Acidicapsa ligni: one gene and its partner. The protein of the gene in region 1 interacts with the protein of each later gene in a pairwise test. Links are inferred from orthologs where the notes say so. Each region holds a gene or a part of one and is shown on either strand. Other genes may lie near its edges.

Evidence for each region.
Region 2: the proteins of OHL19_RS02655 (region 1) and OHL19_RS09865 interact in binary tests that used the Escherichia coli proteins (3 or more experiments, as listed by UniProt). The link is inferred for Acidicapsa ligni from one-to-one orthologs.

What each region holds. Positions count from the first base shown.
Region 1 is NZ_JAGSYG010000001.1:664,288-679,724, forward strand. Bases 9,841-12,839 are described here. They hold OHL19_RS02655 (methionine ABC transporter ATP-binding protein), read left to right. Parts: upstream 9,841-10,891; coding sequence 10,892-11,788; downstream 11,789-12,839. Other genes in these bases: OHL19_RS02645 (LLM class flavin-dependent oxidoreductase), read left to right, coding at 9,841-10,117; OHL19_RS02650 (MetQ/NlpA family ABC transporter substrate-binding protein), read left to right, coding at 10,114-10,917; OHL19_RS02660 (ABC transporter permease subunit), read left to right, coding at 11,785-12,462; OHL19_RS02665 (type 2 periplasmic-binding domain-containing protein), read right to left, coding at 12,478-12,839. Outside these bases: OHL19_RS02615 (DUF1592 domain-containing protein), read left to right, coding at 1-105; OHL19_RS02620 (DUF1552 domain-containing protein), read left to right, coding at 162-1,550; OHL19_RS02625 (ankyrin repeat domain-containing protein), read left to right, coding at 1,576-3,474; OHL19_RS02630 (TonB-dependent receptor), read left to right, coding at 3,687-6,965; OHL19_RS02635 (creatininase family protein), read left to right, coding at 7,053-7,985; OHL19_RS02640 (ATP-grasp domain-containing protein), read left to right, coding at 8,044-9,078; more of OHL19_RS02645, read left to right, coding at 9,071-9,840; more of OHL19_RS02665, read right to left, coding at 12,840-13,509; OHL19_RS02670 (phospholipase C), read right to left, coding at 13,509-15,437. UniProt on the Escherichia coli protein: Part of the ABC transporter complex MetNIQ involved in methionine import. Responsible for energy coupling to the transport system. It has also been shown to be involved in formyl-L-methionine transport.
Region 2 is NZ_JAGSYG010000002.1:833,105-848,416, reverse strand. Bases 5,170-8,043 are described here. They hold OHL19_RS09865 (Gfo/Idh/MocA family protein), read left to right. Parts: upstream 5,170-5,981; coding sequence 5,982-7,106; downstream 7,107-8,043. Other genes in these bases: OHL19_RS09860 (capsule assembly Wzi family protein), read right to left, coding at 7,210-8,043; OHL19_RS09870 (VWA domain-containing protein), read right to left, coding at 5,170-5,716. Outside these bases: OHL19_RS09895 (hypothetical protein), read right to left, coding at 1-278; OHL19_RS09890 (YdcF family protein), read right to left, coding at 319-960; OHL19_RS09885 (L-threonylcarbamoyladenylate synthase), read right to left, coding at 961-1,605; OHL19_RS09880 (TrmH family RNA methyltransferase), read left to right, coding at 1,911-2,714; OHL19_RS09875 (replication-associated recombination protein A), read left to right, coding at 2,759-4,111; more of OHL19_RS09870, read right to left, coding at 4,145-5,169; more of OHL19_RS09860, read right to left, coding at 8,044-9,024; OHL19_RS09855 (alpha-ketoacid dehydrogenase subunit beta), read right to left, coding at 9,117-10,106; OHL19_RS09850 (thiamine pyrophosphate-dependent dehydrogenase E1 component subunit alpha), read right to left, coding at 10,261-11,337; OHL19_RS09845 (VanZ family protein), read left to right, coding at 11,837-12,688; bifunctional glutamate N-acetyltransferase/amino-acid acetyltransferase ArgJ, read right to left, coding at 12,587-13,810; OHL19_RS09835 (ABC transporter ATP-binding protein), read left to right, coding at 13,928-14,755; OHL19_RS09830 (porin), read left to right, coding at 14,950-15,312. UniProt on the Escherichia coli protein: Hydratase involved in the degradation of sialic acids. Catalyzes the reversible conversion of the dehydrated form of N-acetylneuraminate (Neu5Ac), 2,7-anhydro-N-acetylneuraminate (2,7-AN), to Neu5Ac.

The DNA of each region.
Region 1 (15,437 bases):
GGTTCTAGCCAGCAGCATGGGGTAGAAGCATTTCTTGCAGCAAGGCCGATTGAGGTAGAGCGTTCTTCATCGGATGCATCAGAGCAGGTTCGGACAGCGCAGTAGAAGCCAACAGAGACAGGCCATCTGTTCGGCGATCGAGATGGCAGAAGGTATAGAAAATGTTTATTCAAGGAAAGCATCTATCACGGCGCTCGGTGTTGAGGGGTCTCGGAGCGGCAGTAAGTTTGCCGCTGCTGGACGCCATGGTTCCGTCACTGAATCCAATCGTTGCGGCTGCGGTGACTACCAAAGCGAAGACGCGCTTTGCGGCTATTGAGATCGTGCATGGCGCAGCGGGCAGCACGATGGATGGAACCAACAAGCACTACTGGTCTCCCGCGAAAGAAGGTGCGGACTTTGAGATAACTCCGTCGCTTGAGCCTTTGAAGGACCTGCGCAAATATCTCACCGTTGTGACCGGCACGGACTTGAAAGCGGCAGGCTCGTTCGCCCCCAGCGAAGAGGGCGGTGACCATTTCCGTTCGAGCGCGGCATATCTTACGGCGGCGCATCCGAAGATGACTGAGGGCTCGGACATCTCTGCGGGCATTTCGATTGATCAGCTTTATGCCAAGCGATTTGGGCAGGGTACTCCTCTCGAAAGTTTGCAGCTTTGCATCGAAGATGTGGACGCAACGGGAGCTTGCGCATACGGCTATGCATGCGTGTATTCCGACACGATCAGTTGGGCTTCGCCGACTCAGCCACTGCCCATGCTGCGCGATCCGCGTGTGGCCTTTGAGCGCTTGTTTGGCGATGGCGCAACGGCTGAAGAGCGTGCTGCACGACGCAGTCTTGATCAAAGCATTCTGGATGGAATTGTCGGCGATGTTAAGCGCTTGAATGGAACGCTTGCCGGTCCGGACAAAGCGCGTCTTGAGGAATATCTGACCGACGTTCGCGGTCTTGAGACGCGTATTCAGAACATTGAGCGCTATAACGCAACGGCGCGTGAGGCGGGCGCAAACGCTCAATTGCCGACTGCTCCCGTAGGCATTCCGGAAAACTATGACGAGCATGTGAAGCTGATGTTTGATCTGCAGGTGCTGGCGTTTGCGGCAGATGTGACACGCGTCTCTGCATTCAAGCTAAGCCGCGATGTAAGTCAGCGGGTGTTTCCTGGAGTCGGAGTTTCCACGCCTTTTCATTCTGCTTCGCATCATGGTGAGAGCCCGGCGAAGATTGCCGAGTTCGCCAAGGTGAATCGCTATCACGTCTCGTTGCTCGCGTACTTCCTCGACAAGCTGGAGAAGACTCCAGACGGCGATGGCAATTTGCTGGAGCATTCGGCCATTTTGTATGGAAGCCCGATGGGAGATTCGAACGTGCATAACCACAAGCGCGTTCCAATGCTTGTAGCCGGTCATGCGAATGGAGCGATCAAGGGCAATTTTCACTTGAAGACAGCAGAGGAAACGCCGACTGCAAATCTGTATCTCACGTTGATGCGCAGGCTTGGTATGGATTTGCCTTCGATTGGTGATAGCACGGGTGAGTTGGCGATCTAAGTAGTGGTGATGCGTGGAGTTTGATATGAAGAAATTAATCAGCGCGGGTCTTTTGTTGAGCACGTTCGCCGGAGCCAGTGTGCATGCCGAGGTGGCAGGCTCCGCTGCGCAAAAAGCTCGTGAACACTGGGGAAGCGTGTTGCTTAGCGCAGCGCACGCTGATGATCTTCAAGCCGCAAGTGAGGCGCTGCATCACCACGCCGCACTGGATGCTGCGGAGGGCGACGGAACCACGGCGCTCCACTGGGCCGTGTATTCCGATGATGTTCAATTGACGAAACTCCTACTGGCTGCGGGTGCGAAGACCGATGTTCGCACGCGGATCGAGGGGCTTACGCCTCTGCATTTAGCCGCGCAGGACGGGGATGTTCGTCTGGTTGAGCTGCTGCTACATGCCGGCGCTCGGGTTGATGAAACCAACGAGGTTGGAACGACTCCTCTGATGCTGGCATCTGCTTCCGGCAATGTTGAATCGGTGCGTACGTTGTTGTCTGCCGGTGCACAGATCAATGCGAAGGAGAAGACGTATGGCCAGACTGCGCTGTTCTTCGCAGCGGCCAAGGACCGTGCTGAAGTTGTGCAGCTTCTGCTGAGTAAAGGCGCGGACTGGAAGATAAAGACGCAGGTTGCAAAGTTGACGCGCGTAAGCCTCGGTGTGAACGGCGACCCACTTGTTTCACCAGCTGAAAAGACAGGAAAAGGCAAGCCTGAATCAACTCCTACCGGCGCTGCGGCGGGAGATCAACATGCACCAGCGACTGAAACGGCGTCGACTGTAACAGCAAAGCCTGAAAAAACGGTCACTGAAAAAACGGCGCCTGAAGCAGCCAAACCGGTTCTCACAAAAGCAGAAGAAGAGATCGCCGAGCGTAGAAAAAATGCTGTTTATGGAGCCACTACCATCGGCGGTTTGAGCGCCCTGCTGGTAGCTGCGCGCGATGGTCACGAGGCTGCGGTACGCGAGTTGATTCGCGGCGGCGTGGACCTCGATGAAACCAGCGATACGGACCATGCAACACCGGTGATTCTGGCTGCGATCAACGGGCACTATGACCTGGCGAAGCTTTTGATCGAGAGTGGAGCCAACGTTAAGTTGGCAACGGTCGATGGAGTTACTCCGTTGTTTGCTGTCGTGGATGTACAGTGGGCTCCGCATACGTGGTATCCGCAACCGCTTACGACGGCGGAGAAGATCAGCTACCTCGATTTGACCCAGCTAATACTGGAGCATGGGGCAGATCCAAACGCGGTGATTGCCAAGAAATTGTGGTTCCGCAGTTTTGCGAACGACGAGTTATGGGTTGATCCCGCAGGGGCTTCAACGTTCTGGAGAGCCGCGCAGGCCGGGGACCTGGGAGCTATGAAGCTGCTGGTGGAGCATGGCGCTGATCCGCAGTTGGCGACCAAGGGCGGCGACACTCCGCTGATGCTTGCCGCGGGTCTTGGATGGGCGGCTTACTGGACCGCGAACGCGCCTTATCCGCGAATCGATGCAGTGAAATATTGCCTGGAGCATGGCGGCGACGTGAAGGCCAAGGATGCCAAGGGATACACCGTATTACACGGCGCCTCCTATCGTGGTGACAACGAGATGGTGAAGTATCTTGTCAGCCTTGGAGCGGATGTAAAAGTAAAGAGCAAGGCTGGCGACACGGTGGCGGATATGTCTAACGGGCTGTTCGAACATTCGATTCCACATCTCGACACGGTGGCGTTGCTGGAGAGCATGGGATCGGAAAATTCGCATAACTGCCGCTCCAATCAGTGCGTAGTTCCTCCCAAAGAAGACAAACTTGTAGCGGAGAAAAAGCCAACCGCTTCGGCAGATACGGATAAGACTTCCGAGCCGACAAAGGCTGAAGAACTATCGAAAGAAGGAAAAAAGATACCAGTGACTGTGACGATAGGAAAGAGCAAGCTATGAATACTCGATCGACCCTTCTGTTGATTCCCCATTCTCTCCCCGCGATGCGAATGCCTCTCGGCATGCATTGTTGTTGCCGCTAGAGAGTAAAGCCAAAGACTTATATGCAGCTGGAGACGTACAGACACGAATGTGCGCCTTAAGAGCTATTTGGTAAGGGAATTCATTGCATCTCTGCGTTACGGAGAGCCAACAGAAAGGTCGGTTTTGCTATGTACAAACGTATTGTCTTCATTCTTGTATTGTTACTTTTAATTTCATCTCGAGGTGCGCTGGCACAGGGCATTTCAGCAACCCTGCGTGGAACTGTGCGCGACAGTTCGGGAGCTGCTTTGCGCGGCGCCAAGGTCATTGCCAGGAACACGGATAAGGGTATCGAGCGGACAACCGTTACCAACGAATCGGGAGACTATGTGCTCCCTGAGCTGCCAGCTCAGACATACGCCATTACCGTGAGTGCGGATGGATTTCAACCGCGTGTTTACAAGGGATTCGTATTACAGGTAGATCAGGAAGCACGACTTGATGCGAATCTCACCGTGGGCAGCGTGGCAGAGGAAGTGACGGTGACGACGACCGCACCGCTGATTCAATCAGAAGACTCTTCCAACGGCGCTGTTATCGACGAGCAGAAGATCAAGGATCTTCCTCTGAATGGGCGAAACTTCTGGCAGCTTGCACAACTGAATCCGAATGTCTCGAACCCGGTGAGCGGTTCAAGCCTGAGTGCGCGAGGTGGATTCAACATCGCAGGTAATCGCGAAGAAGTGAACAACTATCTTCTCGATGGCGTGGATAACAATGATTGGACAACGGGACAGCCCACTGTGCGGCCCTCAGTGGATGCGATTCGCGAGTTCAGAATTCTCACCGGTGTATATGAAGCGGAGTATGGGCAAAAGGCCGGTGGCCAGGTAATCCTGACTACCAAGTCTGGAACGAACCACATCCACGGTACGTTGTTCGAGTTTTATGCAGAGCCGAATCTGGCTGCGGAGAATTACTTCAATGGAGGCAATCCGCCGCAACGCAATCAATTCGGTGGTTCGCTCGGCGGGCCTGTGCGAAAAGATAAGACGTTCTATTTCGCCGCCTATGAAGGTACGCGTAGCAAGTCGCTGCAGCCTGGCCTGGAGCAGATTCCTTATGCGGCAGAACGCGCTCCAGATGCGGCAGGATTCTATGAAATCTATTCCTCCGCAGTCGTTGCTGCACCGGGTACCGGCACACCTTATAGCCAGAACACAGCAGGAGCATATCTGATTCCATCCAGCCAGGTTGCCACGCAGAGCGTGTACCTGTTGAATGGTGGTTTCTGGCCCGGCACTACGTCCGCGGCGACGACACCGGTAAATGTCACCAACCCCCGAGCCAACATTTCGAATGCAGATCAGGGCACGGTTCGGGTCGATCAAGTTATATCCAGCAAGAACACGTTTGGAGTTGCATACACGCTCTACAGCGGTTTGGATTCAGGCGCCGCACTAACAGGGTCCAGCCCATACCTGCCGGGATATGGTGTGGATCAGCCGCAGCTCTACCAGCATGTCGCTATCAACGATGATCATGCTTTTTCTCCTACGTTATATAACGAGGCGCGCGTAGGCTTCAATCGCATGGCGGCTAACTATCAGAACCAGGATCGCGGTCTAGGCAATCAAGTAGCTGCGCTTGGCTTGCCGCAGGGCGGAGCTTATGATTTCCAATCTTCGGCACGCGGCAATACTGGCCTGCCGGGCATCGCAATCACTGGTTATACGAGCATCGGTCTTACCGGTGATCCACAGTGGCGTGGCGACAATGTGATCAACGTAACCGATGCGGTAACGCTGATTCGCGGCAGCCACACGTTGAAGTTTGGTGGAAGCTATCTGGACTTCTTCAAGCATTCGTTCTATGTCACAACGGGACGCGGAGCCTTTGGTTTCACGGGCCAATATACAGGAAATGCATTTGCCGATTTTCTGCTGGGTAACATCGCAACTCTTTCCTATGGCAATGGCAATCTGGATCAGTATCCATTGCAAAAGAGCGGAGCGTTTTACGCACAGGATGAGTGGAGAATTCGACCTTCGCTCACTCTGAACTATGGTCTGCGCTACGATCTGGATGGCCAGCAAAAAGAGAAAAACAACAAGATCGATTATTTCGATTCAACTGCGGCTACATTGAACACGGGCAATGGGCAGGAGTACTCCGTCGATCCTTCAACAGGTCATCTCGTGCAGATAGGAACGGTTCCGGTAACGCATACGAATTCCAACATGCCCTGGACCAATTTCGCGCCACGCGTCGGCTTTGCGTATCGACCGGGATCGAGCGCAGATACTGTGATCCGCGGTGGGTACGGACTCTACTACAGCCAAAATATCGTGAGCGATGGAAACCTGTTTGCGGCCTTCGGACTGGGCTCCCCGTTTGTGATTCAGGAGAGCTACTCGGGAACGACATGGGCCAATCCAATTCCTACTGGAATCAAGGCTGGAGCCATCTCCATCACTACTGTGCCCCGTAACCTGGCTACGCCCTACAACCAGGAATGGAGCCTCGGTGTACAGCATGAGTTCAATCACAAGACGCTGGTTGAGATCACGTACCAGGGCAGCAAGGGCACGCACTTCATCCTTCCTTACAACATCAATCAACCCCTGGTTGCGGCGAATGCTTCAGCGAGCATTCAATCGCGCCGGCCCTGGAATCAATGGTCGTCGATTACCAATTATGCAGGTGCTTCTTCATCGAGCTATAACAGCCTCGTTCTGCGTGCGGAACAGCGTTTTTCAGGTGGGCTGACTTTCCTATCGAGCTTCGTGTATAGCAAGTCCCTCGACCTTGGTGGAACGAATGGCGATAACTCGCCACAGAATCCATTGAACCTAAGTTCAGAGTGGGGACCTTCTCTCTTTGATCAGAAGTTTCGCGTCATTACAAACGGAATTTACGATCTGCCATTTGGCAACGGAAAGCAGTGGCTGGCGGGATCTCCACTCTTAGTTCGTTCGCTTGTAAGTGGATGGAGAGCGACGGGTATCCTTACACTGCAGAGTGGCAGGCCCTTCTCTCCTGTAACTACGGATGGTCTGGCGTCTGACACTGGCGCTACCGATCGTGCGTTTGTCGTAGGAGATCCGAACCTGTCCCACAAGTCGGTGAAGGAGTGGTTTAATACTGCAGCCTACCGTCCTAATGATCCTGCCAACGGGGAGAACCTCAGCAACAACAAGGCTGCCGGATATGTATTCAATTACGGCAACGCTGCTCGCAACAGCCTGCGCGGGCCTGGCATTCAAAACTTCGACGCCGGACTCTTCAGGGATGTTGAGGTACGTGAAGGGCAGATATTGCAGGTGCGCGCCGAGGCCTTCAACGCATTTAATCACCCTAACTTTTCAGCTCCAGGGAGCAACGCAGCGTCCGGTACGTTTGGCGAGATTACTTCCACTGCTTTGGCTAATCGGCAACTTCAATTTGGATTGAAGTACATCTTCTGATCTGTGCTCAAGATACTGTGCTTCAGGTGCTGCAATAACAGTAGCCAATGCATTCATTGAATCGCCAAAAGAGAATCGAGGATTAAGATGCAAACGGGATTAAGTCGAAATCATTTTCTGACGGGATTGGCAGCGTCGCTTCTGCTTGTAAGTGGTGTTGCCGCAGGCGCCAGGCCCCTCGCAAATACAGCGGCTTCTGCTACGAAGAAACACGCCGCAGAGGTTGTAGATATCGAACTGCTGACCTGGCCTGAGATCTATAAGGCCATTCACGAGGAAGGCAAGACGACAGCGCTTCTATTCAATGGCGGCACGGAGCAGCGCGGGCCACAGGGCGTTACAGGTGCACATAACTTCATTGCGCATGCAACTGCCGATGCGATCGCGAGAAAGCTGGGGAATGCGCTGGTCGCTCCCGTGTTGCCTTTTTCCGTGAACAGGGCGAGCGCAGATTTGCCGGGAACCATTGGGATCAACGGGCAGGTATTTGCCGAGATTAATGAACAGGTAGCTGAGCAGTTGATTATCAATGGTTTCAAGAACGTAATTCTGCTGGGGGATCATGGCGGTGGCCAGAAGGAGCTGAAGGACGTTGCATCAAAACTGGATGCAAAGTACGCTCCGCAAGGAGTGCATGTCTTCTACTCCGATGGACCGTACACAAAAGCCAACGATGCATTCTTCGCATGGTTGGATAAGAATGGATATCCGCCGAGCACGCACGCAGGCATTCCCGATACTTCAGAAATGCTGTACCTGGAAGGCGATCAGCCCTGGATTCGCAAGGAGTTGCTCCCGACGGCGCTGGGGGATGCTCCAAGAAAGCCGGGCTCTACTCCCGACCCCAATGTAAAACTGATTCATAATGGAATCAGTGGAGATGCTCGGCGGAGTTCGTTCGAACTGGGAAAGCGGTTTATCGATCTGAAGGTTGATTACGGAGTGCAGCAGATTCAGGAGTTGGTTGCACATGGGAGTGATGCACAGGCAAAGCCCGATGCCTCTGCGGGAACGCGCTAGAGGGAATGATTCGTCAGTTACGAATGGGTAGGGATTTCACAGGAAAAGGATGATTGCGATGAGTGCAACGACTGCAACAGTGGACGTGGAACTGGATACAAAACACAGCGAATTAAGCAACGCGCCGCTTGCGTTTTTTTATGAACACCCGCAGTGGTTTCAGCCTACCTTTGCGGAGCTGGATAAGCGTGGTGAAAGCTACAGCAAGATCTTCGCGCCGGAGCATTTTTATACGCCGGGTGGAGAGCGTCCCGGGTTCCGCGTGCTGTTTAATCGCATGAGCCCATCGGCAGATCGGCGTGGGCATGGATCGGCGATTTTGCATACGCTGAGCTGGCTGGGGCAGTTGGAGTTGCAGGGTGTACGTGTGATCAACGGGACCAAGGCTTTCCGGTATGAGATATCGAAGGCGCTGCAATTGTCGTTGCTTGCTGAGCTTGGCATTCGCTTTCCCAAGTCACGCGTGATTCATGATCCTCGTCACGCAGTTGCGGCCAGCGAAGGGCTGCGCTATCCCGTGGTGGTTAAGCCAAATGTCGGAGGCAGCGGCGCCGGCATTGTGCGCTTCGATTCCCCTGCGGAATTGCAGGCTGCAATTGATGCGGGCACCCTGGAACTGGGCTTCGATCATATCGGACTGGTGCAGGAGTTTGTGCCGGCACGAGGCGGCCATATCACTCGCGTTGAGACGTTGGGCGGGAAGTATCTGTATGCAATCCAGGTGCACCTGACCGGGGAGACATTTGATCTTTGTCCCGCGGATATTTGCCAGAGTACACGTGGAGAAGCGCTGACGAATACCGGCGGCGGGGCCTGCGTGATTGAGGCAGCGAAGGCCGGGCTCAAGGTGGAGGGATATACGCCTCCCGCAGATGTGATCGCGAATGTTGAAAAGATTGTGCAGGCAGCGGGTATCGACGTCGGTGGCATCGAGTATGTCGTGGATGATCGCGACGGCGAGGTCTACTATTACGACGTAAATGCGCTTTCCAACTTTGTTGCGGACGCCACGCGCGTGGTCGGTTTCAATCCCTTCGAGAACCTTGCGGATTATCTGCAGGCAGTCGTTGAAGCAGAGGTGAACCGTGGCTAGCTCCGGGATTCGCTTCGGGTTTTGGACGCCTACATTTGGCGGCTGGCTGCGTAATGTTGAAGATGAACAGATGCCAACGACGTGGGAGTATGTGCGTCGATTGGTGCAGCGCAGTGAAGAGCTTGGCTATGCTCTCACGCTGATTCCAGAACTGAACCTGAATGACATCAAGGGCATTGAAGCGCCCAGCCTGGATGCGTGGTCCACAACCGCAGCGCTGGCTGCGGTGACAAAGAGCATCGAGCTAATGGTGGCTGTGCGGCCAACGTTTCATACGCCTGCACTTGCAGCCAAGCAGGCATCGAACATCGACCATATCAGCGGCGGTCGCCTGTCGTTGAATGTCGTCTCGTCCTGGTGGGAACAAGAGGCGCGCATGTACGGAGTGCAGTTCGACAAGCATGACGATCGCTATGCGCGCACCTCGGAGTGGCTGGATATTGTGGACGGCGTATGGAGCCAGCCGCGCTTTAGTTTTAGCGGCAAATTCTATTCCGTCGAAGACACGGTGCTTGAGCCGAAGCCGGTGAGGAAGCCTCGAATTCCGCTCTATGCCGGTGGTGAATCGGATACGGCAAAGGATCTGATCGCGCGCAAGTGCGATGCCTATCTCATGCATGGAGACTCGCCTGAAGTGGTGGGCAGCAAGATTGCAGACATGCGTGAACGCCGTGAAAAGCTGGGGCTGCCGCCGATGCAGTATGGCGTGGCAGGCTACGCAATTGTGCGTGAAACAGAGGCTGAGGCCAAGCGTGAGTTAGAGCGCATAACCGACGTGAAGCAGAATGCATCCGGCTTCGCGAACTACCAGCAATGGCTGGCGGGAACGCAACTGGAGCGCAGAATGTCGATCGAGGAATACTCGGTTTCAAATCGAGGTTTGAGAACCGGCCTTGTCGGCTCCGTGAACCAGGTTCAGGATCGGCTTGGTGAGTTTGAGCGCGTTGGCGTGGATCTCACGCTGCTTCAGTTCAGCCCTCAATACGAGGAAATGGAGCGCTTTGGCGAATTGGTAATTCGCGAGTTAGCTACCGCATGAAGATCGCCGCGAGTTACACAACTACTCTGCGACGAGTAGCCGTGCTTGCTGGATTTTCCGTTCTGTTGACCTTGGCGGGTTGCCGTCAAAACAGCAGCAGCGATCTGCGTGTTGGCGTAACGCCAGGACCAGCGGAAGAGATTCTCGACGCAATCAAGCCCGATCTTGAGAAGCAGGGCATACATCTCAAGATCGTTCCGTTCACAGATTACGTGCAACCGGACATGGCTCTTGCGAGCGGCGATCTGGATGCGAATCTCTATCAGAACACTGCATTCCTCGCGCTCTTCAATCGCGATCATGGTGCGCATTTTGTTTCGCTGGGCAAGGTGTATCTGCCTCCCATGGCGATCTATGCAGGGAAGACAAAAAGCCTTGCTGCATTGCAGAGCGGCGCGCGGATTGCGCTGCCAAATGATCCAGTGAACGAAGGACGCGGTCTGCACTTGCTGGAGACAGCAGGCCTGATAAAGCTGGCCGCAGGAAACGATGCGAAGATAGCCGATAATCCAAAGCATCTCGTATTGCAGCCTATTGACGCGGCGCAGCTTCCACGCAGTCTTGAAGATGTAGATCTGGCCGTGATCAATGCCAACTTCGCATTGGACGCCGGACTAAATCCCAGGACTGGCTCACTGCTGAGTGAGACTGCGGATTCTCCCTATGCCAACGTACTGGCGGTAAACAGCGATAAGCAGAATGTGCCTCAATTACTGGCGTTGGCTGCACTGTTGACTGGCGAACACGCAAGAACTTTTGTGACGGAACATTATCATGGGGCAATCTATCCAGCGAAATAATGGAGTGAGGCAGAGCGAAGAGTTGAGTGCCGGACTGGCAATTGAGGCACGAGAACTCACCAAGCGATATGGTGGGGGCGGAGGCGTGTCTGATGCCTCTGGGCCCTCTGTCGCTACGGTCGCGCTCGATCATGTAAATCTCGCAGTGCCTGCTGGAGCGATTCATGGAGTGTTAGGCGCAAGCGGCGCGGGCAAGACAACGCTGCTGCGCATTCTTGCAGGATTGGAGCAACCGGATTCTGGACAGGTTGCTATTGCCGGGCGCATCTGGAGTGGGCTCAACGAACGCAAGTTGCGTGAGGAGCGGCAGCAGATTGGTGTCGTGTTTCAGCATCTGCATCTGATGCTCTCCCGGACGGTTGCAGCCAACGTCGCTCTGCCGCTTGAGTTTGTAGGCACATCGAGGAGCGTGATTCGAGAACGCGTGCAAGAGTTGCTGGGATGGTTCGACATCGCGGAGAAGGCAGATGCGTATCCAGCGCGTCTTAGTGGAGGGCAGAGGCAGCGCGTTGCCCTAGCGCGTGCTTTGGCTACCAGTCCTGCAGTGCTGCTTGCGGATGAGCCAACGTCGGCGCTCGATCCCGAGACAAAGTCCTCGGTCATCGAAGTGTTGCGCCGTATTCGCGACGAACTCGGTGTGACAATTCTTGTGATCACGCACGACATAACTGCGGCGGCAGATCTGTGCGACAGCGTGACCGTGCTGGACAAAGGTCGCGTTGCGGAGACGGGCTCCGTGCGCCAGGTGCTGGAGCGGCCGCAAAGCGCAGCAACTCGCCGGCTTCTGACTCATCGCGTTTCTCCTGCGTTGTCAGTCGAAAGCTCATGGAGACCGGGGCACGCCTGGCATCCTGAACTGGAGCAGGCATGATCGATTTAGGCCTTGGCTCCAACGTCGGTTCTCTCATGGACGTGCTGCTCCCTGCCGCGTGGGAGACGTTGTGCATGGTGGCTGTCTCGGCACCTCTATGCGCCTTATCGGGTCTGGCAATCGGTGCGCTTCTGGTGGCGACTAGTCGCGATGGGATTAGCCCCACGCCCTCTGTTTATCAGGGGCTGGCGGCCATCACGAACCTGACGCGAAGCATCCCATTTTTGATTTTGATTGTGCTTCTGTTGCCGCTGACAAGGTTGCTGGTTGGTAGTTCGATAGGCACAGTGGCGGCAATGGTGCCACTGGTCTTTGGTGGAACGCCTTACGCTGCGAGACTCGCCGAAGCGGCACTGCTTGAGGTTGATCCGGGCCTTGTGCAGGCGGCGATTACGATGGGGGCGACACCCTGGCAGGCAATGTGGAAAGTGTATATTCCTGAGGCCGTTCCTGGATTGATTCGCGCAGGCACAGTGCTTGGAATCACCATGATCAACTTCTCTGCGATGGCTGGCGCGGTAGGCGGTGGTGGCCTGGGCGACCTGGCTATCCGTTATGGTTATCAGCGCTTCCGCATGGATGTCCTGCTTGCCGCTGTCGTCGTGCTGCTGGCATTAGTGCAGGGCATGCAATGGGCAGGCAACACTGCAGCCAGGCAGCTCGATCGACGATAGATTTTCGGCGCGCGATTATTTCAGCGGAAGCGCGTACATCAGGCCGCCCTTGTCCCAAAGCTCGTTTTGCCCGCGAGGTATTTTCAACTGGGAGTTTGGGCCAAGATCACGAGCGAAGATCTCACCATAGTTGCCGACGGCTTGAATCGTATGCGCGGCCCAGTTCTCGTCAAGGCCAAGAGGTCTTCCAACCTCATGGGATTTGCCCAGCAATCGTGCAATTGCTGGATCGTGACTTGACTGCATCGATTCAACATTAGAAGCTGTAACGCCGCTCTCCTCTGCCTGGATCAGAGCATTGATCGTCCATTCAAGAACTCGCCCCCACTGCGCATCTGAACTGCGATAAGCAAGTGCCAGCGGGTCTTTGGAGAGGATCTCAGGAAGCAGCTTGTATTTGTTTGCCTGTGCACCAAAGCTGACCCGGGAGGTGGCAAGCCGTGTGATGTCTCCAGCAAGACCGGTGCAGTTGCCGGTCACATATGCGGCCTCCATTTCGCCCTCTTCCTGAAACGGAAAAGGAATGAAATCGAGATGCCGCTTTTCAAACCATGTACGCAGCATTACTTCCACTTCCGTCTCTGCCAGGAAGCAGATTTTGTGTCCACTGAGATCGGATGGAGTCGCGATATTGGATACAGTCGGCACCATGACTCCAACGCTGTCGTAGAGAACAGGGCGCGTTAGCTGAATGGATGCATCTGTGCTGTGTGTGAAGTCCGCGCTGATAGATGCCACAACATCAATCTCGCCCGAACGAAGCGCAGCGAGGCTGGTCTGGTCGTCAGGGTAGCCCTTGATAACGACTTTGGCGTCGCGCCCAATTACAGCGACAGCGGCTGCCTTGCAGAGCTCCCGATCAAAATCAACGATGGAGCCATGATCGTCCGTAGTCGAGAACTCTGCTTCATTCTGGTCGATGCCGCAGACAAGCGTGCTGGTCTTATGCAGCCGGTCGAGCGTGGCATCCGTTGGCTGCGTCGCAAAGGCACACTTGAAGGAACATAACGCAAGCAGCAACAATGTACCAGGCAGGGCGCGACGCATTATGGAACCCATGTTCCGGAAGTCGGGATGCCGGGCGACGTGTCGGGCCGTGGATTGAAGTCGGCAGGCACTGGATTGGGCTTGCCAAAATCAGTCGGAGTAATACCAAGCACATGGCAGCCCTGGCCCTGCATGTGGGGAAAGCTTTCGATCATCGGCTCAGGAATAATCGCGTACTCGGCGGGAAGAGGTTTGCGTTTGCCGAGCAGGCGTAAGTTATCGAAACCAGTCAGCAGGTCGCCTACTCCCTCGACCTTGTCATCGGCAGGGCCGAGATCTTTCTGGCCGAATTTTTCTACGCCAATCTGGCGGCCTTTTTCTTCATCGGGTAAGTCTGCGAGTGGAATCAGGTTGAATAGCTCATCGACAAATTTGATGATGGAGCTGTGCTCCGCAGGCTGATGCGAAACAGCGTGTGCAACGCCATACGGTGAGATGAGAACGAAGGGAATACGCGGACCTTGGTCCAGCGGAACTCCAGCCGCGTCATGCGAACGAACTCGTGGCTGAGCATGATCGTAGAGGCCGTCTGACTCGTCATAAGCGATCAGGATCGCGCTCTCATTCCAATAAGGGCTGCGCGCGATAGCATTGATTTCCTTGGCTAGAAACGCTTCACTGATGCCAGAGTCGGAGTAGCCGGGATGGTCGTCATTTCCATTGAAGACCGTCGCTAATTTTGGATTAGGGTCGGCAGGTGGAAGACCCGCGATATTGCCATAACCGCCGCGTACATAGAACACTCCGGAAGCAGGCAGCGAACGGGCTGCGATGTCAGAAAAAAACTCACCCATGCCATGCATATGCGCGCTGGCGAGCGGGTTATCCGAGACATAGCCGAAGTACTGCGGCCCATTGTGATGGATCACATAGTCGTTGTGCGTCGCCACTCCGGCCGGGTCGGTAGGTTCGTGGTCATAGCCCTGTTGATACCAGCCCCAGTTAATAGCCGGAACGCCGTGCCCTGCGATCTTCTTGATATCGTCCTGCACATCAAGCAGGTCAAAGGCTGGGTCGTAATCCGCTGCGGTGGTCTTCTCAATCTCATTGCCCATGAAGGAAAGCGGCAGCGTGGCGAATGTGAGATTCGGAGCAGGATCTTTGTCCGTCGTAGGGTGCGGCTGTTTGGGATTGCCTGCCGCATCCTGCGCCAATCCCCAATAGGGATGGGCATTCGCAACCATCGGTAAGGCTGTACCGTGCTTGCCCTCGGCGAGTTGTGGATGAAGCATCCATTCCGTCTCGCCCGATTGCCCAGCGATCATGGCAATTGCGTTTGGTCCGGATGGCCCAATCACCGTATCAAAGAAATGATCGAACAGAGTGAAGCGGTCGGCGTAATTCCACAAGAAGGGTGCGGTGTCGCAGTCGACGTGCGACATAACCAGTTCGCCGAACTGCTTGCGTTCAAGCGAAGGAAACCTGGATGGTTTGCCATCGACAAGAGTAACGCCCTCTTCCGTAAGCGCGTAGCGATCATTTTGTGCAACGGAGTTGGCATCCAGATCCAGCTTGTGGGCAATGCTGAGATGGCTGTGATTGACCGAGGCGATGTCCGTTGGGTAGAGCGGCACAGTCTTGCCATTCGCATCAACAACAGACGATGGAATCTTGAAAGGAGAGATCGTACTTACAGTGCCGTCAACGTTGACGATCGGCTGCGTAAAACCGGCAATCTGCGAAGCCGGCCGAGAGTAGAGACCATCGGCTCCAGGATAGGTGCTGAAGTAAAAATCGAAGGCACGATTTTCCTGGAACAAAATAAACACATATTTAATGTGCTGACGAAGCAGCTTGATCTTCTGTTCTTGAGAAAGCGAAGGTTCCTTTGCAACATCGATGACCGCCTGCTGCACTGTCTTACTGGATTCAGGCGCGATTTCTATAGTGTTCTGAGGCGTCTGCGCCCGTGCTGAAGCGGCGCAGAC
Region 2 (15,312 bases), on another replicon or contig:
CTACGCACCGGATAACCAAATGCACCCGCATCGATAGTCGCCGAAGCTCCCGGGGCAAGCCCATCCACATTCACTCCAAAGATCATCTGCGTCTGCGGAGTATCGTCGATCTGCATACGCGGTTCCGCTGAAGGATCAGACGAAAGCACCAAAAGCAGTCGCCCATCGAGCGGCTTTGCGCTGCGATCCCGGGGAATACTTACAGTGAAGGATTGCGCGAAGACAGGAAGAGACGCTGCAGCAAAAATCAATGCCATCAAGATGCGGAGAGGTTTCATAGCGTGCAGGGTATCATTCCCGCGCTCTTATCCAAATGCTTTAATCCAGATGCATGCGCCAGACCGAGTACGTCACGATCTCATGCCAGACCTGTTGCCATTCCGACGAACTGCCCACCGCTGCCACCTGCGGCCTCGGCGAAGTCATCACCGGCAAACCAGCGGCGGCGCATATCTCGCGAATACGAAACAGGTGCGTAGGATCGCTGACAATCACGATGCGATGATAGCCATTGGTTCGCGCAATCACCACGATGCGCCGAGCCTGCTCTTCCGTCGAACGACTCTGCGTCTCGGCGATGATAGCTTTCTCCGGCACTCCGTTGGCCATCAGATACGCCTGACCAACCTGCCCCTCGGAGAACTTGTCTCCCGGAGCACTGCCGCCCAGCGTGAGAATGACAGGCGCGATGTGATGCTCATAAAGAGCCAGCGCATGATCCAATCGTGCCTTCAACACAGGCGAAGGACGCCCATCGTACTCTGCCGCGCCAAACACGCAGATTATATCCGCCGGAGCAGCTTCATCTTCGTAAGCAAAGCGCTCGATCTGCACATAAACCCAGATGCACCAGCCCAGCGCTGTAAGCAGGGCAACAAGAAACAAAAATCCCAGCAGAAACCGAACCGCAGAAGCAGCCCAACCACCCCGGCGCTCAGTAGGTCTTACAGAATCGTTCATCTATCTTTGTAGTGCCATCACAATTTCGTGCGTGGGGATTGCGCCTTCGCGCAGGACATTCCAGTTTCCGTTACTGTCTGAAAGATCAACGATGGTAGTCGGCACAGCATGACCCGACGGTCCTCCATCGACGATCAGTGGAATACGGTCGCCAATCTGGTCGCGCACACATGCCGCATGTGAGCATTCACTCGCATTATGCAAATTGGCCGACGTCGCCGTAATCGGCAGCCCCAGGCAATCCACCACTGCCCGCGCAATAGCCGCATCCGGAACACGCAACGCCACGTTGCCCGTATTCGCAGTCGAGCGCAACGGCAGCTTGCTGCCCGCACGCACAATAATCGTCAGTGGCCCCGGCCAGAAACGCTCTGCCAGTTTGTCGAATCGGTCGTCGATATCGCGAGCCAATTCGTAGGCTTGGGCTACAGAGGAGATCAGCAGCGAAAGCGGCTTATGCTTCTGCCGCGACTTGATCTGATAAATCTGCTCCACAGCATACAGGTTCACCGGATCGACAGCCAGCCCGTAAAATGTATCCGTCGGCAGCGCCACAACGTCGCCCTTGCGAATGCAGGCGACGACATATTCAATACGATCGGGTTGTGGTTCGTCCGGATGGACGCGCAAAATCTCCGCGGACAAGTAGGTCTACCTCGGTTCCCTGAATTGGCGAAAATCAACTTGCATACACTGGCGTTCCCGGCCGCTGGAACCCTGACATCAGGCGACACCGTTGCCTCGAATTCGGCTCCAATGTCTGTGCTGTTCTCGGTACTATACCCGGTTACTATACCCTGTTGCCACATGCCGCCAATATATCCCGTCAGAGCCTTGAAAGCTGATCGCTTTTGCCCGGATAGGTTTCGCGCGGCATCTGCGCAAACAAGCGGTTGGACGCCTTAAATCAAAAGGCTACAATCGCCTAGGTACTGACAAACACCCTGCATATGGCTATTCGTATTGTACAGAGCAAGCAGAACACCCGCGTAAAGGAACTGCGCTCAGCACTCCTGCGCCCCGCACGAACCGATGCGGAAGCAGTCGCAATCGAAGGCGTCAACCTGCTCGCGGAAGCAATTCGCAGCAACATCGCTATCGAAACAATCTTCATCGCCCAGGGCCACGAAGCCTTGTTGGACGAACTGGAAATCGCAGGCTCCATCGAGATCCTCGCACTGCCCGCTGAAGTCCTCGCCTCCGCCGTCTCCACCGAAACACCCCAGCCCATCGCAGCCCTCGTCCGCCGCCCCACCTGGAACTGGCAACAGTTGCTCACCCCGCGCGCGCTCCTCATCGTCCTCGCCGGAGTGCAGGACCCCGGCAACCTCGGCACCATCCTGCGCTCCGCCGAAGCCTTCGGAGCAACCGGCGCGATCAGCCTGCCCGGAACCGTCAGCCATTGGAACGCAAAAGCCGTTCGTGCCTCCGCCGGCAGCGTCTTCCGCTTGCCTTTATTGACGGCGCCTCTAGGCGAATACCTGGCGAAAATGCGACAATCAAATGTGCAGACTTTCGCCGCAATGGCCCACCAGGCAACACCGCTCGACCAGGCCGACCTCACCGGCCCGATAGCATTTCTCATCGGCTCCGAAGGCAACGGCCTGTCCGCCGAGATCGCCGCTGAAGCGGATGCCCGCATCACGATTCCCTGCCCCGGCCCGGTCGAAAGCCTCAACGCAGCCGTCGCCGCCAGCATCCTGCTCTACGAAGCAGCCCGCCAGCGGAATCTACAGCATCGAATCAAAGTATGAAGCGAATCAAAGCATGAAGCATGAAGATGGACAAGCTAGATAAAATGGACCTCTTCGACCAGCCATCCACGCCGCAATCCGAAGCGCGCCGCATCCGCAACGCTCCGCTCGCCGAACGCATGCGCCCTCGCAATCTCTCCGAGTACGCCGGGCAGGAACATCTCATCGGCCCCGGCAAGCCCCTGCGCGTTCAAATCGAGCACGACGACCCCGCCTCCATGATCTTCTGGGGACCACCCGGCGTCGGCAAGACCAGCCTCGCCAAGATCATCGCCGAAACCACCCAGGCCAGCTTCCTCGAATTCTCCGCCGTCCTCTCCGGCATCAAGGAGATCAAGCAGGTTATGGCTGCCAGTGAGCAAGCCTCGCAGATGGGCTCGCGGACCATCCTCTTCGTCGACGAAATCCATCGCTTCAACAAGGCCCAGCAGGACGCATTTCTGCCCTACGTCGAGCGCGGCACCATCCGCCTCATCGGTGCCACCACTGAGAATCCGTCGTTTGAAGTCATCTCCGCGCTGCTCTCCCGCTGCCGCGTCTATGTGCTCAAAGCTCTCACTGAAGAGCAGATCATCGGCCTCCTGCGCAGCGCCCTCGCAGACCGCGAACGCGGCCTCGGCAACCTCGAACTCACCGCCGATGAAGACGCCCTCGAAATGCTCGCAGGCTACTCCAGCGGAGACTGCCGCAATGCCTACAACGCCCTCGAAATCTCCGCGCAGCTGGCCGCCGACCGCGCTCCTCAGAGAAAGCACGGCCACATCAATCGCGCCATCGCCGAAGAAGCTCTCCAACAGCGCGTCCTCATCTATGACAAGTCCGGCGAAGAACACTACAACCTCATCTCCGCCCTGCATAAGAGCGTTCGCAACAGCGACCCCGACGCCGCGCTCTACTGGCTCGGACGCATGTTTGCTTCCGGCGAAGACCCCATGTACCTCGCCCGCCGCGTGATCCGCATGGCGGTTGAAGATATCGGACTCGCGGCTCCCGAGGCACTCAATCTCTGCCTGAGCGCACGGCAAACAATGGAGTTTCTCGGCTCCCCGGAAGGAGATCTGGCCCTCGCCGAGGCAGTCGTCTATCTCGCGATGGCCCCCAAATCCAACTCCGTATACGTGGCCTACGCAGCCGTGCAGCAGGACATCCAAGCCACTCGCCAAGAGCCAGTTCCGCTGCATCTCCGCAACGCTCCAACCAAGCTGATGAAAGAGTTGGATTACGGCAAAGGCTACCGCTACGCGCATGATGAAGAAGGCAAAGTAGCCGACATGGATTGCCTGCCTCCATCGTTAACGGGCCGCCGCTACTTCGAACCCACGCAGGAAGGCCGCGAGAAGCAGTTAGCGCAACGCCTCGAAGAGTTACGCCGCATTCGCCAGGCCAAGCGCAAATAAAAACTCCGCGTCGGCCTTATGCAAACGTAATCTTCACATAGCCCCAGGCCGCTGCAAACTTAACTTAGGCTGAGGCGTCGGCATTGCAGGCGCGGCATCGATGCTCTTGCGATCTATTTCCGTCGCGCCGATTCGCCCTCCATCTTCCGTTCCAATCGCAACACGAACCGTCTGCGTCTTCCGCGGAACCCTAAGCGAAATCGTCAGATGCCGCTCCTGGTTGTCCAGCCGGGCTCTGTCCTGCGTAGCCATCGTCAGCGTGAGTTCTTCCATTCTCCACGCAAGAATGTCTTTGTTCTTTGACAAACTCGCGGCCGCCAAAATCAGCCTTGCCGTGCTCCGTCCATCCTCTGTCGTTTGCCAGTTAAAATTCCTCGAACCCAGCATCACCGTAAACTCTGCCGCTTGAGAATCAGGATGCCGCACGACATTCCCCATCCTTATATCGAGAGCCGCAAAAGGAATAATCGATCGAACCGCGCCGCTAAGATTCGAGATCAATTGCGCCCTCGGATCAGTCGGCGCATTCTCATCCGGTGCGAAGTAGCCAGCCTTGGTTACAACCCGCATGCTTGTATCGCGCAAAGCTACCCTGATCCGCCTGAACTTGCCATTCGATTCGCCATCATGCGGCTGATACGTCAGCGTGTAATACATGGAGCCTAGCTCCTGTGACCGCTTCATTTCGTTATCCACATCGTTGCGGTTATAGAAGAGGCTGCCTCCCGTCTCATTGACGAACACACCAAAGTTGACATCGCCCGCAAACGGATCGTTGTTCCCGATAACCATTGCCGCATCCCCTGCGCTGATCGCCATATCCGAGCCATGCACAGGCAGACCCGGATAAATCACAAAGAGGCTCATCCGCGCATCGACCAGCATGTTAGTCGTGGTATGCACATAGCGGTTAACTTGGCTCACGACATCATAAGTCAGGTATCCGGTATTTAATCCGGGGCCACCATGCCCCACCCATACGATATTCTTGCGCCCCGGTATACCGTTGTTTTGCAGCGCAATCTGCTGCAATGCATCGATCGATTGATTAAATCTCTCCGCCCAGAATGCGCCGTTCATTTTCTTGTAAGGCAAGATCGCAGGTAGATGATTGAGCGCAAACAATAGATCGGATTTATTGCGCGTATAGCCCTGCAGCAGCTCAAGTGATTGATTGCCAATTACCATCAACTCCGCAGGCGAGGCCAACTGCTCCGGCTGTGAGGCGAGATACTTGCGCACCGAGTAGCGAATATAAGCAAAATCAGCAAAATCCGAATTCAACAGATCGAGCACAAAGATAGTCGCCGGTGCTTTGCCATCTGGATTATCGCCCGCATTCCCTATATGCGCATCAGGCGCTTCAAAAGAAAAAATCCGCTGCGGCTTTTTGTCCTCAGTAATCGTGAAGTCATCCTTGGTAAGCCCCTTCACCACCGGACGTCCCTTGCTATCCAACACCGTCACATCAAGAAAAACCAGGCTCGATGTAGCGCGAAAAGTCGGCACATCGACAGCCCCCGGTGTCCCTTGCGCCAGTAATTCAGGAACAGCAATGACACTCAATAAAAAAGCCGCGAACAACATCTCTCGAACGAATCCCATGGCAATCCTCGCAGCAAACGCGCTCTGTAAGACACCGATCAGACAAATACGCAGGACACATAAACGCCATTGAAGATGAATCACCCGTCATTCCATCGCGTCAGCTCATAACTCCAATACGTTCCTGCGAACCCGAAGGTTGCAGATCGAAAAAATGAATTTCCCAGACTCTTTCTTTCCTATCGCGACACACAGCGCTATACTCGGAGCGCAAGCTATGACGCCTTTAAGCAAACCAGGAAAAATCGATTTAGGAGCTACCCCGATGACACTGTCACGACGCGACTTCACCAGACTCGGCGCCCTCGGTCTCGCAGCGCAATTAGCACCTCAGCTCGCACCCCAGTTGCAGGCGCAAACTGCATCCCCTGCATCAGACCGCAAAATTGGCTACGCCATCATCGGCATCGGACGCATCGCCGACCACTTCATACGCGGCATCCAGGGAAGCCCCAACTCCAAAGTCACCGCCCTCGTCAGCGGCCATCCCGAGAAAGCTGCGCAGTATGCGGAAAAATACGGCGTGCCTAAATCATCCATCTATAACTACGAAAACATGGATGCCATCCGCGATAACAAGGCAGTCGATGCCGTCTATGTCGCTCTGCCCAATAGCATGCATGCCGAGTACACGATTCGCTGCGCCAAAGCCGGTAAAAACGTACTTTGCGAAAAGCCGATGGCCGTCACCGTGCCCGAAGCGGAGTCCATGATCGCAGCCTGCAAGGCAGCCAACGTCAAGCTCATGATCGCTTATCGTTGCCACTATGAACCCACCAATCTGCGCGCGGTCAAGCTCATCCGCGAAGGTGCGATCGGCGAAGTGCAGGCCATTCAAAGCGCGTTTGGTTTCAACTGCGGCCCTTCCGAGTGGCGGCTCAGCAAGGCCCTTGCAGGCGGCGGACCGCTCTTCGATGTAGGCATCTACTGCCTCAACGCCACCCGCTATCTCACCGGCGAAGAACCATCGAGCTTCTCCGCCTACGCCAACAAAAATCCAAACGATCCACGCTTCAAAGATGTAGAAGAAACCATCTCCTGGATCACGAAATTTCCATCAGGAATCCTCGCCAGTTGCATCACCACTTATGGCGCCGCAATGGATGGATACTTCCGCGTCCACGGCTCCAAAGGCTGGCTCGAAGTCAATCCCGCGTTCATCTACGAAGATCTGCGGCTCACAGCTCAATACACCGGCCCCGACGGCAAGACAGTCAAGCTCGACGAGCCCAACACAGAGAAAGATCCCATGCAGTTTCAGCGTGAAGCAGATCACTTCTCAGATTGCATCCTGCACAATCACGCACCACAAAGCCCCGGCGAAGAAGGCCTGCGCGACATGCAATACATTCGCGAAATCTATCGCACAGCAGGCATTCACATGAGCTAGTTGGCCAATAAAACAGGGGCATCGCCATACGATGCCCCTGCCGGTATAACACTTCAAAAAGCGCTTCCAATAGTTATCTATACTTGCAGCCAAAGATACAGAGTTAGAAGCTGGTCTTACGCTCCGGATACCACGTCAATTGAAATGTAGTCGTAGTCACCGTCTGCTTGCCTGGAAGATACAATCCACCAACCGGAGCCTTATAACCCTCATAGCTGAAGTTGGCATTCAGTTCCAGGTCACGTGCAAATCGCTTTACCACCTGCCCGCTGAAATCATTGATCGTCGTACCGCCGATGATGAAATCCTTCGCAGCCTTCTGTCCGCGCCAGCTAACCTGGACCCACTCATTACCGCTCAGATGCCACGTAGCCCACGCCTGGCCACCCTTGGCCTCGCGCCCCATCCAGTCGCCCATGATCTGGCCTGCATTGGTGTAGCCCTGCGGCTGCTCGCCCTCGTAGTAAGTGAATGCACCCTGCATGCTGCGCGAAGTAGACTGATCCGTCATGCCCGCTTCACCGCGAAGATCCAACTTGGGAAGCCCCGGCACATGCGACAAAAACAGTCCTGGACGAATCGCCGCACGACGTGGCGCCGAGATCGGCGAAACATCATCATGCGCATCGGAGTCCGTATAGAACGTAAGCCAGTTGCGCAGATACGGCAAACGGTACGTCATATCGAACGCCCCGAAACGCGCTCCCGGATCGTTCCGCGATTGCTTCTCCGCCGCCGTCACATTCTGCAAGCTGAAGAAGCTCTTCAGGAATGAGTGAATCGTGATCGGCACATGTCCCTTGCCACCCCAGATTACGCTGCGCTCAAAGCCAAATTCCAAATCCGGCGTCGGCTTGAAACTGATCTTCTCCACATGCATCCACGGATCGTTGTAGAACGTATGTCCCTTCAATGACCCCACCATGAAGTCATAGCGGAACGGCCCCGTCAGCCGCGAAAGCAGTGGGACATACAGCGGCTCTACGCGATTGATGCGGAACGAATAGATGTTCTCAGCATTGTTTGAATAAGCAAACGCGCCACCCTGCCCCGGTCCCATCCAGGCATCGCTCTTTCCAAATGAAATTTCATGTCCCACTAGATGCGCAGAGACATAACCTTCCATCAGCCGTGCATTGGTCTTGGTATCAATCGGCCCAAGAGGAATCGTCGCCTGAACAGGATTCGTCGCAACCGGAATCTCATCCCGCATCGAAAGGCTGTCAAACAGCGCCTGCGAGTATCCAGGCCCCGACGGCGCATATTGAAACTCGCCACGAAGATAAAGCGTGAACGGGCCAGCAGTCGCATATCCGCTGCCGCCCGAATAACTATTGAATCCACCTTCAATCGGACGACCGTAATCGTTGATTACCGTCTCGCCCAGGTGATAGCTATCATGCAGCGGAGTCCCTGAGATACCGCGAGCTACAGTGTAAGTCGACTCAAGACGAATCTGTCCGTGACGCTGAAAACAAGGCCCCGATGCATCGACATTCAGCTCATGCCATAAAGCATCATAGAGACCACGCGCCTCATCGGTAGCCGACGACTCAGGCGCATCTTCCAGCTTCGCCGAAGTATCCTCCAGCATATGAATAACGCTCAGCCGCGTCCACGGCCGCAGCCCCAGGAATGCAGTGTCCAGATACCCCAGAGAATAAAGCCGCAGCAGCGCAGGATACATCCAGCTATCCACGTTAATATATGGCGAGCCCATCACCGAAGCCCTGCAGGGAGCAACCGGCTCCCGCAAATCACTCGCATGAATCTGCCCACTCGCCGGAGCCTCAGCCAGCATCGGCACAGCCCCCAGTGACAAAACCAATCCAGCCGCTATCAAAACGCTGGAAACCACAGGAGAAGTCACGATAGAAGAAATCGCGAAGGCGTGTGACCTGCTACAGAAGATACTCATTCTCTAACTGTACTGAAGCGCACTCGGCAGGGTCAATGCGACAATGCCCTTCCAGACCGGAAGGGCATTGAGCAAAACGATACATCAAACAACTAGTAATTCAATAGCTTCGTCGCAGCTTCAACGATCTTATCCACCGAAGGCAGATAAAACTTCTCCAGCGGCGCCGAGAATGGAATCGCAGGCACATCAGGAGCAGTCAAGCGCACAATCGGAGCATCGAGGCAATCAAACGCCTGCTCCGCTGCAATCGCCGAGATCTCAGCGCCAATGCCCAGCGTGCGGTGATCTTCGTGCACGATCAGCATCTTGCCTGTCTTCGCGAGCGACTCAAGAAAAGTGTCCTTATCCAGAGGATTCAGAATACGCAGATCGACAACCTCAATCTCCGCGCCTGTCTCCGCATGAATCTTCTCCGCCGCCTGCAACGAAAGCTGCAACGTCCAGCCATAAGTCACAAGCGTCAGATCCTTACCTGGCCGGCGAATCGCAGCCTTGAACAAATCTGTGACGAAATCATCGCCATCAGGCAAATCTTCCTTGATCGAACGATAAAGCTTCTTATGCTCGAAGTAGATAACTGGATCGTCCTGACGAATAGCCGCCTTCAGCATGCCCTTTGCGTCCGCCACCGTGCCCGGAGCAACCACAATTAGGCCCGGCTCATGCGCAAACCAGGTCGTGTTGGTCTGCGAGTGATAGAGTCCGCCGCCCACACCGCCGCCATAGCAAACGCGCAACGTCAGCGGGCATGTCTGCGTACCGCCCGAGCGATAACGCAGCTTCGCAGCCTGCTGTGTCAACGCATCCATCGCAGGCGTAATGAAGTCGGAGAACTGAATCTCCGGCACCGGCTTCAAACCAGCCAGGGCCGCGCCAATAGAGGCCGAAACAATAACGCCCTCAGCCAGCGGTGAATCAATCACACGATCCGCGCCAAACTCTTCATACAGACCCTTGGTAGCCTTGAACACGCCACCCTCGACGCCAACATCCTCGCCGATAATGAACACGCGCTCATCGCGCCGCATCTCTTCCTGCAGCGCTTCCGTAATAGCGCTGATATATGTCACAAGTGCCATTGTTCTTCCAATCCAATCTCGACGTTAACTATCACTGTTTACCTTCGCGCTTTGAAAGGGCGCGGCCTCAACCGCGCCATCCATACGACAAAAGCAATTAGGCTTCAGCCCCAGAGGGAATACTCGGAAAAATAACCCTTCCGAATAATCCTGCTTAGTAACTCGGCGTATAAGTCTTCGGATTCAGCACGCGATCCCGAATATCAAACGAGAACACATGATCCAACGCCTCAATGCCCTCAGGCAACGCCGACTTGTCCGCAATCTCGATAGCCGCATCCAGCTCCTTGTTGAAGCCGTCGACAATCTCCTGCTTCCACTCCGGAGTAAAGAGCTTCTTGCCCGTCAGATACTTCTCCATATTGGCAATCGGATCCTTCGCCTTCCAGCGCTCAACCTCTTCCGGATCGCGATACTTCGCAGGATCGATCTCCGAGTGCCCATACCAGCGATACGTCTTGCACTCAATCAGCGTCGGACCCTGTCCACGCCGCGCCCGCGCAATCGCTTCCTGGGCCACGCGATAAACAGCAACCACATCGTTGCCATCCACCGTGATGCCTGGGAAACCGTATGCCTGCGCCTTCACGCTGATGTCCGGCACCTTCGTCTGGAACTGCAGATTCACTGACTCTGCCCACAGATTGTTCTGGCAGACAAACACGATCGGCAGATCATGCACACCGGCAAAGTTCAGCGCCTCATGCCAGAAGCCAAGCGAAGTAGAACCATCGCCCGAGAAAGCCACGGCGATGTTATCGTTCTTCTTCATCTTGTTCGCCAACGCAACGCCCGTAGCAATGTTCAACTGCGCCGCAATCGTCGAAGCAGGAGTAATCACATTCAGCGGCTGATATCCAAAGTGCGCTGGCGAAGAACGTCCCTTGTCCGGGCTGTTACCGCGCGCATAAAGATGGCAAAGCATCTTGTCCAGCGGCGCGCCCTTGATAAATCCAGTAATGAAGTCACGATGCGAAGGCCCGATCGTATCTTCCACGCGCAGATCGATAGCCATGCCTACTGCCGCAGCTTCCTGACCCACCGCAGCATAGTAGTTACCAGTGAACTTGCTCTGCTTGAACAGAACCCGTGCACGCTCTTCCAGAGTGCGGCACTTCAGCATCGTCGCATACAACTGTCGCAGCTTGTCATTGCTGATCAAGCTCGATCCATTTGCAGAACCATTCGTCGCCGCAGGCGTTTCGACTGGCTCTTTCACCTTGGTAGCCATAGTTTCCCTAACCTCAACTGTTCTGATTGTAGAAGCGATGAACTTTTGCAGTGTTCCAGACGGACCAAAGTTCGATTGCTAAACGGCCCAATACGCAGCCCGTTGAGTTCACGCTGTCCCGCAGAATTCCGCGAAAACTCCCACTCTCAATTTGCATGATCAGGGGCAGGATAGGCAACTCGCATTCTGGTACCAATGCCGTAATACGGTAAATGCCCGATTTTTGCTGTAGAACCGCGCGCCGCAGACCTCCTGAAATGTGCCCGACAGATCAGAAAAGCCGCTCGCCTGCAATATCTTCCATTTCGGTAAAAATTACATTGCCATGTGGATAATTCCTGAGATAGAAAATCTAAATAGAGATTAGATCGTAAATATATCAACGACTTACAGATTGGCCCGCTGCTTGCTTTACTCCTGGGGGAAGAACGTTAATTTCGATCAATCGATGCTCATAACGCTGCGAACTATCGATTGATCCTCAGGAGAATCGAACATCATGTCCACCGCTCCCATCATGTTCTCAAATTCCTACCAGTCCACAGAAACACGGTGGTCTACACTCTTTCAGGCCTGGCTCCCAGTCATGCTCTGCGCATGCGTCTTCGCCATCGAGTCCACAGCGACCTTCGGCACCGACCACACATCCGGCCCACTGCGCGCCATTTCGCAGGCTCTTACCGGAGAGACCTTTGCCCGTAACTGGAGCATCGTCCATCATGAGATTCGCAAGGCAGGCCACTTCAGTGGATACGGCATTCTCTCGCTCGTATGCTTTCGCGGTTTCTGGCTCACCCTGCGCAACACCGCCAGCAAATTCAAGCGCGGCCTTGCCAGTCATTGGCTCGCTATCTACGCAACTTTTCTAGTCGCCAGTGCCGATGAAATCCATCAGCACTTCTTTCTGCCGAACCGCACCGGCCTGTTCTCCGACGTGGTTCTGGACTCAACCGGCGCAATGATATTTCAAACCGCTCTGTTTCTGATCCTGGGGGCAGTAGCGCTGTACTCCATGTACGCATCCTCCGGCGCATCATCGGGACGCACGGCAGACAACACCACACGTCCCGAGAGCGCTGGACGCCCAATCAGCTTGTCCAGTCCAATCAATGCGCCTGGTTCTTCCAGCGCGCCCAGATTGCTCAGGTCGTCCCGCAGCATGTTCCTCATCTCGCAGGCAGGGCGCAAAGCAATGCGCCAGTTCTCAGCCGCCATGCATCCCGACGCGCGTCCCAGACAACTCCGCAAACTAAGTCGAGTAAGCAGTGTTGATGTTTACGTATCCCGTCGTAAGATCGGTCGTCCAAAATACGCATTGACCCGTGCCCTGTCGCAGATCAATGGTGATTGAGAACTCAGCCTGCTCCAGATAAGCATGCGCGGCGGCTTCATCGTACTCCGCCGCGCGCCCACCATCACGGCATATACGCAACTCGCCAAACCATATATCGATCTGTTCCGGCGCAATCTGCGCACCTGAATAACCAATCGCAGCCATCAGCCTGCCCCAGTTAGGATCAGCCCCGGCCCACGCCGTCTTCACCAGCGGCGAATGCGCAATGCTCTTGGCCACAACCACGGCATCAGCATCGCTCTTCGCTCCACGAATGCGCAGCTCGACAACATGGGTCACACCCTCGCCATCCGCAACCACCTGCCGCGCCAGCGAAGTAGCAACCTGGGTCAGCGTTGCTTGGAAATCCGCATTGCCCGCCTCAATCCGCACGCCACTCTGCCCCGAAGCCAGCAGCAATACCGTGTCATTCGTCGAAGTATCGCCATCGACCGAGATGCGATTGAAGCTGACCTCAACCGCGGCATTCAACATCGTCTGCAACACCTCAGGCTCAATCTCCGCATCCGTCAGCAGATACATCAGCATCGTCGCGTGAGGCACAAGCCGAGGATGAATCATCCCCGAGCCCTTGCCCACACCGGCAATGCGCACTTCCCTGCCATCGACCATCACTCGCGCAAACGCCGTCTTCTCCACTAAATCCGTAGTCAGAATCGCCCTTGCTACCTGCTGAAAATGATCCGACTCCGCGCCCAGCTCAGCCTTTATCGCAGGCAGCGCAGCAATCAGCTTATGCGCCGGCAGCGGCACTCCGATAACTCCCGTAGAAGAAGGAAAAACCTCTTCCGGCATGCAGCCAAACTCAGTCGCCGCAGCAGCGCACGTCGCATACGCAGCATCCAGTCCCGCCTGCCCCGCAGCGCAATTCGCATTGCCCGCATTGATCGCCACCACCCGCACCTTGCCGCCAGTAGCACGCAGATGCGCCTTATCCACCGTCAGCGGGGCGGCCGTGACCTTATTCGCCGTAAACAACGCAGCAGCACTCACCGCCTCGCCCGTCGCGGATTCAGCCACAATCACCGAAAAATCCGTTCGTCCACTCGCCTTCAGTCCAGCTTTCACAGCCGCAAACCGAAACCCCGCCGGAATCAAAAAACCAGAAACATCACTCATCACGAAGTTCTATCCTCAATAAATCCGAATATCCAACTCAACGAATCCGGGTATCCCATGTCTCGCTCTTGAGATACGGGATTTCACCCAACCATCCCGTTTACTCTAACAAATGAGATGATGCCCGAAACCAAATCCGTCAGCGCGCACCCCTTCCTCAAGATGACCAACGTCAACGTAGCCCTTGGCGAAAGCATCGTCCTCCACGACATCAACCTCACCATCCATACCGGAGAACACGTAGCCATCCTCGGCGCCAACGGCTGCGGCAAATCCACCCTCATTCGCACCATGACTTGCGAACTCTACCCCATCGTCGTCCCCGGCATGGAAGTCAGCATCTTCGGCCGCCCTCGCTGGGATCTCACCCAGCTCCGCCAGCACTTCGGAGTAGTCTCCGCCGACCTGCCCTTCAAGCACTCCGACCAGCGTACGCCCCTCACCAGCGGCCTCGATTGCGTCATCGCCGGATTCTTCTCCGCCAGCAGCCTCTGGCCCAACCTCATTGTCACCGAAGAAATGCGCCTCCGCGCCGCCGAAGCCATCGAGCGCGTCCAGGGCCGAGCCGGCTCAACCCACCTGGCCACCCAGCTCGTAGGAGAAATGTCCGCCGGAGAAAAGCGCCGCATCATGATCGCCCGCGCCCTCGTCCACCGCCCCAGCCAGCTCCTCCTCGACGAGCCATCGAACGCCCTCGATCTCGCCGCCCAGCGCAACCTCCGCGATACCATGCGCAGCCTCATGCATCAGGGCACAGGCCTCGTATTGGTCACTCACCACCTCGGCGACATCCCCCCGGAAATCGACCGCATCATCCTCATGCGCCAGGGCAGAATCCTGGACGACGGCCCCCGCGAAAAACTCCTGACCGCCCCCGTCCTATCCGACCTGCTAGGCACAAAAGTAAACATAGGCGAAGAAGAAGGCTGGCTCCACAGCTGGTAACCGTTGCGGTTGCCGTTGCCTTTTGCCGTTGCTGCTGTTAGCTGTTGCCCTTGCCTTTGCATTTCTGGCTGTCATTCCCGCAGGGAATCTGCTGTTAGCCACCACCACACAGAAACCCATTAAATGAAAACTAACGCCTCCCTTACGGTTTTCAGACCTATACTCAGCCAAGGCCAGCAATAATGCCGCTCCGCATGCCTAAAATCCAATACATCAAGCACGTCTCGCACCTGCTCCCCTGCCTCTTCTTATTTTCATTGTTTTCAGCATCAGCCTCGACCCAGCAGCCACTCCCCGACGCCCCCAAACCCACCGCAGCGAACCCCAACTTCTTCGCCCGCTGGGCCAACTACTATCGCCAGGACTGGCACCCCACACCGCCAAATCCAACAGCCCCGGCAACACAGCCACCAGCCCGCCGCGGCCTCCCATCCCCACTCGATTCCCCACCCTTCCCCAACAGCGACTGGTCCTACGGCGGATCGCCCGTCCTCGGCGAACCCGACACCGCCAGCTATCCCCTATCCACCGCGATCAACAACGCCAGCAGCCGCACC